Regions from separate parts of the Pseudomonas sp. NPDC098747 genome, predicted to be linked through region 2. Evidence: predicted binding sites of a transcription regulator. Region 2 holds the regulator's gene; each other region holds the start of a gene.
What was found. Region 2 encodes FliA, which starts transcription of late flagellar genes. Its sites were predicted from a motif close to CTAAAGTTTNNNNNNNNNNNGCCGNTAA; they were not measured.

Region 1: flgM (flagellar biosynthesis anti-sigma factor FlgM) is a predicted target of FliA. The motif match lies at 1,196-1,223, and genes of this name have one in related genera.
Region 3: ACIQVE_RS07345 (methyl-accepting chemotaxis protein) is a predicted target of FliA. The motif match lies at 984-1,011, and genes of this name have one in related genera.

What each region holds. Positions count from the first base shown of each region.
Region 1 is NZ_JBIWAL010000070.1:12,819-15,019, reverse strand. Features, by position in the region: gene ACIQVE_RS26375 (chemotaxis protein CheV) at 1-266, opposite strand, end outside; gene flgA (flagellar basal body P-ring formation chaperone FlgA) at 348-1,109, shown strand; gene flgM (flagellar biosynthesis anti-sigma factor FlgM) at 1,259-1,585, shown strand; gene ACIQVE_RS26360 (flagella synthesis protein FlgN) at 1,634-2,101, shown strand; gene ACIQVE_RS26355 (flagellar brake protein) at 2,194-2,201, shown strand, end outside.
Region 2 is NZ_JBIWAL010000035.1:47,066-49,266, reverse strand. Features, by position in the region: gene fleN (flagellar synthesis regulator FleN) at 67-897, shown strand; gene fliA (RNA polymerase sigma factor FliA) at 894-1,634, shown strand; gene ACIQVE_RS19955 (chemotaxis response regulator CheY) at 1,803-2,174, shown strand; gene ACIQVE_RS19950 (protein phosphatase CheZ) at 2,197-2,201, shown strand, end outside.
Region 3 is NZ_JBIWAL010000008.1:46,209-48,409, forward strand. Features, by position in the region: gene ACIQVE_RS07335 (DUF1294 domain-containing protein) at 1-9, opposite strand, end outside; gene ACIQVE_RS07340 (undecaprenyl-diphosphate phosphatase) at 6-836, opposite strand; gene ACIQVE_RS07345 (methyl-accepting chemotaxis protein) at 1,139-2,201, shown strand, end outside.

The sequences.
Region 1 (2,201 bases), on a different contig from region 2:
TTGTTCTTGTCTTTTAACGCACCGGAGCCGGTCGCCATTGCCAGATCAAGGATCGGAATGGTCGCCCCCCGAATACTTGCCACCCCGCACACGACAGGACTGGACTTGGGCATCAACGTCAGCGACGGGCATTGCAGCACTTCCCGAACCTTGAACACGTTGATCCCGTAGAGCTGCTGCCCGTCAAGACGGAACAACAACAGCTCCAGGCGATTCTGCCCTACCAGTTGCGTGCGCTGGTTCACCGAATCCATTACACCAGCCATGCCAGACTCCTACACCAACGCCAAGTGTTGTTGCGACGCACATTCATTGCTAAACGGCACGGCGCTTGCTTTTTAACTCGTATGAACGCTCAAACGACATTTTTCCGACGCCTGACATCTTCCCTCCGCAGAGGGCTTTGCGCGGTGTCCGCCATTTGCTGCTGTTTCGCTGGCAGCCCTGCCGTTGCTGATGCGGTTACCATGCCTGACATGCTTATCGGCGTCACCCAGGGCTTTCTTGAGTTCACCGTAGAAGACTATCTGGCAACCAGTCAAACGGAAGGGCGCTACGAAATCGAAGTGAACCAGCTCGACCCCCGCATGCGCATGCCTATGTGCGACAAGGAATTGACAGCATCACTTGAGAGTCCGGCACGTCCTTTGGGCCGGGTAACGGTCAAACTTCGCTGTGAGGGCGCCTCCCCCTGGACCGTGTTCGTACCCGCTCAAGTCCGCCTGTTTCGCGAGATTGTGACCACTACCCGACCACTCAAACGCGCCGGAATTATCGAGCCTCAGGACGTGACCTTGCGCGAACGCGATGTCAGCACAATCAATCAAGGTTTTTTGACGTCGGTAGACGACGCGATCGGACAGAAATTAACCCGACCAACGGTAGCCGATCAGGTCATTACCCTGGTGCATCTGGAACAGGCAGAAGTCGTGCGCAAAGGCGATCAAGTCGTCATCACCGCCCGCAGCGGTACGATGGCCGTGCGCATGCCCGGCGAAGCCTTGGCCAATGGCGGCTTGAGAGAACAGATCCGGGTGAAAAACCTCAACTCGCAACGGGTCATCAAGGCGCAAGTCACCGCGCCGGGCCAAGTGGAAGTGGCGATGTAAACGGTGATGGAAAACTGGCGCTGACCCGAGCTGTTCCCTAAACTGTGCCGCAGCAGGACTGCGCGCAAGCTCATTGATAAATGAGTCTAAAGTTTTCCAGGGAATAGCCGAAAACATGGCAAGCGTCCAAATTCCCAGAGGTTTTTATCATGGTCATCGATTTCAGCCGTTTGAACAGCTCCTCGTCACTTACGGGCAGTACGCGTACCAGCAACGCCAAGGAAAACGCCGAAACCGGCACCTCCGCGCCGCTGAATACCCCGGCCGAATCGGCCGGTACCGCAAAAAGCGGGGAGTCGGTACACCTCAGCAATGAGGCTCAACAGTTGCAGAAGGTCACTGACAAGCTGCGCGATCAGCCTGCTGTCGACAAAGCCCGCGTGGCCGAGTTGAAAGCCGCGATTGCCGATGGCAGCTATAAAGTCGACAGCAACCGTGTAGCCAGCAAACTGCTCAACTTCGAAGCCCAGCGCTAGGCCTTCGCCTGCGCCAGGCTTTTGGACGCTTAAAACCCAAGGCCAGCCATGCACGACACTAATTTACTGCAACTGATCAACGACGACTTTGCTCCAGCTCAACAATTGCTGGAGTTACTGCAAACCGAAGCCCTCGCTTTGCATGGTCGCGACATGCCCTTGCTGGAAGAAATTCTGGCGCGCAAACAGGCATTGATCATTCTGCTTGAACAGCATGGCCGCAAGCGCAGCGAAATCCTCGCCAGCCTGAACCTGCCGACTGACCGCACGGGCCTCGAGCAACTGGCCAGCCAGTCGAGCATTGGCGAGCAGTTGATGACGCAGGGCGATGCCCTCACCGACCTCATCAGCCAGTGCCAGGCAGCCAACGTCAAGAATGGCCAGTCGATCCAGATCCAGCAGGCCGCGACGTCCAATCAGCTGAAAATCCTCACCGGGGGCGAACCGCCAGCGCTTTATGACGCCAGCGGCACTTTCGCCAGACCCGTCAAGCCGCGCACCTTCAGCCAGGCGTGAGCCATTCGATGTGCCTGCACTATCAACACGCGAAACATGCTGGCAAAATGCCGGCAAGTCATCGTCAAATTTTGCCTGGAGATTGAGAGAACGTGCCAAA
Region 2 (2,201 bases):
TTCCGTTTGTGAACGCGCAGCCAGTAATGTGGCCTCCGTCTATGCAAGACAAGGTAAAGAAATAACATGGGCAGCATGCATCCCGTACAGGTGATCGAGGTGACCGGAGTCATTTGTGGAGTCGGCAAGACTAACGTGTCAGTGAACTTGTCTCTGGCGCTGGCAGAGCTTGGCCGTCGGGTCATGCTGCTGGACGCCGATCTGGGACTGGCGAACGTCGACGTTCTGCTGGGCCTGACGCCCAAACGCACCTTGGCCGACGTGATCGAAGGCCGCTGCGAGTTGCGCGACGTTCTGTTGCAAGGCCCGGGTGGGATTCGCATCGTGCCAGCCGCGTCGGGCACCCAGAGCATGGTTCATCTGAGCCCGGCCCAACATGCCGGTCTGATTCAGGCCTTCAGCGACCTCGGCGACAATCTCGACGTACTGGTCATCGACACCGCTGCGGGTATTGGTGACTCGGTAGTCAGTTTTGTACGCGCCGCGCAAGAAGTGTTGCTGGTGGTCTGCGACGAGCCGACTTCGATTACCGACGCTTACGCGCTGATCAAGTTGCTCAATCGCGATTACGGCATGAACCGCTTCCGTGTCCTGGCCAACATGGCGCAGAGCCCGCAGGAAGGGCGCAATCTGTTCGCCAAGTTGACCAAGGTCACGGATCGCTTCCTGGACGTGGCCCTACAATACGTCGGCGCCGTGCCTTATGACGAAAGCGTGCGCAAGGCAGTGCAGAAACAACGTGCGGTCTATGAAGCCTTTCCGCGTTCCAAGTGCGCCCTGGCGTTCAAGGCAATCGCACAGAAGGTCGATACCTGGCCGCTGCCTGCCAACCCGCGCGGTCACCTTGAATTCTTCGTCGAGCGCCTCGTGCAGCAAACGGCAGGGCCTGTCATATGACCGCAAGCGGTATGAACTACTACAAGAAGTCGGCACGTGATGCGCAGTACGAATTAATCGAGCGTTACGCGCCACTGGTCAAACGCATTGCCTACCACTTGCTGGCCCGGTTGCCGGCAAGTGTGCAGGTCGAGGACCTGATCCAGGCCGGGATGATCGGCCTGCTCGAAGTTTCGACCAAATATGACGCCAGCAAAGGCGCCAGTTTCGAAACGTACGCGGGCATTCGAATCCGCGGCGCGATGCTCGACGAAGTGCGCAAAGGGGACTGGGCGCCACGCTCGGTTCACCGCAATACCCGTATGGTCAGCGACGCAATTCGCTCGATTGAAGCTAAAACCGGCCGCGATGCTAAAGATCACGAGGTTGCGGCCGAACTCCAATTGAGTCTCGACGATTATTACGGGATTTTGAATGACACCCTGGGCAGCCGCTTGTTCAGTTTCGACGACCTGTTGCAGGACGGCGAACACGAAGGGCTGCACGAGGATGGCGCGAGCGCTCATCTTGAGCCGTCACGCGATCTGGAAGATGAACGCTTTCAGGCCGCATTGGCGGACGCGATTGCCAATTTGCCGGAGCGTGAGCGACTGGTGTTGGCGCTGTACTACGACGAAGAGCTGAACCTCAAGGAGATCGGTGAAGTCCTTGGCGTCAGTGAATCGCGGGTCAGCCAGTTACACAGCCAGTGCGCGGCCCGTTTGCGGGGGCGTTTGGGGGAGTGGCGAGCGCGCTGAAGGCAGTGTGGGGACACTGCGAACGAGGCTGGTGCGGTTGATGAACGGCACCGGTCTTGCTCTGTTGTGCTCCAGACAGTCTTCGAGTGCTACGCCGGATTGAATGAAATGGCGCGTCCAGGTGCTGGGCGCGTTTAAGACTGCTTGGAGGTCGAATTGGACAAGAACATGAAAATCCTCATCGTTGATGACTTCTCAACGATGCGGCGGATCATCAAGAACCTGCTGCGCGATCTGGGGTTCACCAACACCGTCGAGGCTGACGATGGCATCACTGCCATTCCGGTTCTCAACAGCGGCAACATCGACTTTCTGGTAACAGACTGGAACATGCCGGGAATGACCGGTATCGACCTGCTGCGCCACGTGCGCGCCGATGAAAAACTCAAGCACCTGCCAGTGCTGATGGTGACCGCTGAAGCCAAGCGCGAACAGATCATTGAAGCAGCCCAGGCCGGTGTTAACGGCTATGTGGTGAAACCCTTCACGGCCCAGGCGTTGAAAGACAAAATCGAGAAGATTTTCGAACGCATCGGTTGAGAAACTGCGCCACGGGGGAGCTATGGA
Region 3 (2,201 bases), on a different contig from region 2:
ATCATTCATGCCTTGGCCGCCGACCAGTCCACCCAGCCAAACTGCCACGTCGCCAGAATCACCAGACCGAACACGATCCGATACCAGGCGAATGCCGCATAGCTATGGCTGCCGATGAACTTGAGCAAGCCGCGCACCGCGATCATCGCGAAGACAAACGCGGTGACGAAACCAATGGCAAACACCGGGAAGTCCGCCGGCACAAACAAATCGCGATACTTGTAGCCCGAGTACACAGCCGCACCGACCATGGTCGGCATGGCGAGGAAGAACGAGAACTCGGTGGCCGTCTTGCGCGACAAACCGAACAGCAGACCGCCAATGATCGTCGAGCCGGAACGCGAAGTGCCGGGGATCATCGCCAGGCATTGGGCGAAGCCGATTTTCAGGGCGTCGCTCCAACGAATCTCATCGACCGTTTCGGCATGCACTTCATGCTGGCGCTTTTCGGCCCACAACATGATTACGCCGCCCACCACCAACGCCGCCGCAACGGTGATCGGATTGAACAGGTATTCGTGGATAAGATCGGCAAAAATCACCCCCAACACCACCGCCGGCAAAAAGGCGATCAGCAGATTAGCGGTAAAGCGCCGTGCACTTGGCTGGGTCGGCAAGCCGATGACCACGTCGATAATCTTGCGGCGAAACTCCCAGACCACCGCGAGGATCGCGCCGAGCTGAATAATGATGTTGAACGCCATGGCCCGTTCGCCGCCGAAGTTGAGCAAGTCGGCAACAATGATCTGGTGTCCGGTACTGGAAATGGGCAAAAACTCCGTCAGCCCCTCTACAACTCCAAGTATCAATGCCTGCAAGGCGGTCCAAAGATCCATCAATCCCCCAAAGAGCGATGCACGCCGGCATGCCCCGATAGTATTTTTACGTTCACTGCGATCAGCGTAGCTGGTTAATGCTGGACCGATTCCGCACGCACAGGATCCCTACGAAAGGATCAAAATTCCGTGAAATAACAACTTGGATTCAGGTTTTCACGCGCGGGGCCGAAATCCTAACAGACAAGGCTTAATAGCGCTGCCGCGTTATACGACTTGGGTCGCGTATGCCCGCTCACGAAATCGTGGTTGGATGCTGGCGGTCGTTAATTACAAGAAAAAGAATCCGGAGTGACAGCGTTATGAACAGCTTGCGCAGTGTGTCGATCAGCCGACGCTTGTGGCTCATCTTGATCGTGGCGGTGGTCATGTTGCTGACCTTGGGCGTGTTGATGCTCAAGCAGATCCATGATGACCTGTATCACGCCAAAGCCCAGAAAACCCAGCACGTGGTGCAGACTGCCAGCGGGCTGCTGACCTATTATCACGACCTGGAAACCGCCGGCACGCTGACCAAGGAAGCCGCGCAGAAACAGGCCCTCACCGCCATCCGTGGCTTGCGTTACGACCAGAGTGATTACTTCTGGATCAACGACCTCACGCCTGTGATGGTCATGCACCCGACCAACCCCAAGCTCGAAGGCCAGAATCTCTCGGCGATCCGCGATCCGGACGGCTTTGCGGTGTTCAACGAGATGGTTGCGATTGCTAGGTCCAAGGGCGCCGGCATGGTCGACTACCGCTGGCCAAAACCCGGCGCAAGTGAGCCAGTGGCGAAAACCTCTTACGTCAAACTGTTCGAACCGTGGGGCTGGGTAATCGGCTCCGGGGTTTATGTCGACGACGTGCAGGCCGAATTCAAGAGCCAGATGATCAAGGCCAGCGTTATCGGTCTGGCGATTGCCGTGATCATGGCTCTGCTGGTGATCCTGATCGCGCGCAGCATCGTGCGCCCCTTGCAGGAAACCGTGAACGCCATGGCCAACATCGCCAGCGGCGAAAGTGACCTGACCCGCAGCCTCGATACCCACGGCAAGGATGAAGTCACCGAACTGGCTCATCACTTCAACGCGTTCACCGCCAAATTGCGCCGGGTGATCGGTGAGTTGCAGGTGTCGGCCAGCGCGCTCGGTCAATCGTCCAGCGAACTGGGCAACGATGCCTCGCAGGCCCAGCAACGTAGCCAGCAGCAGTCGCAACAAATGGAGTTGGTGGCCACCGCGATCAACGAGGTGACTTACGGCGTGCAGGACGTGGCGAAAAACGCCGAGCATGCGGCCGCCGAAATGCGTGATGCCGAGGCGCAGGCGCAGCAGGGCCAGATCAATATCGACGGCAGCCTGCAACAGATCGACAAGCTCTCTG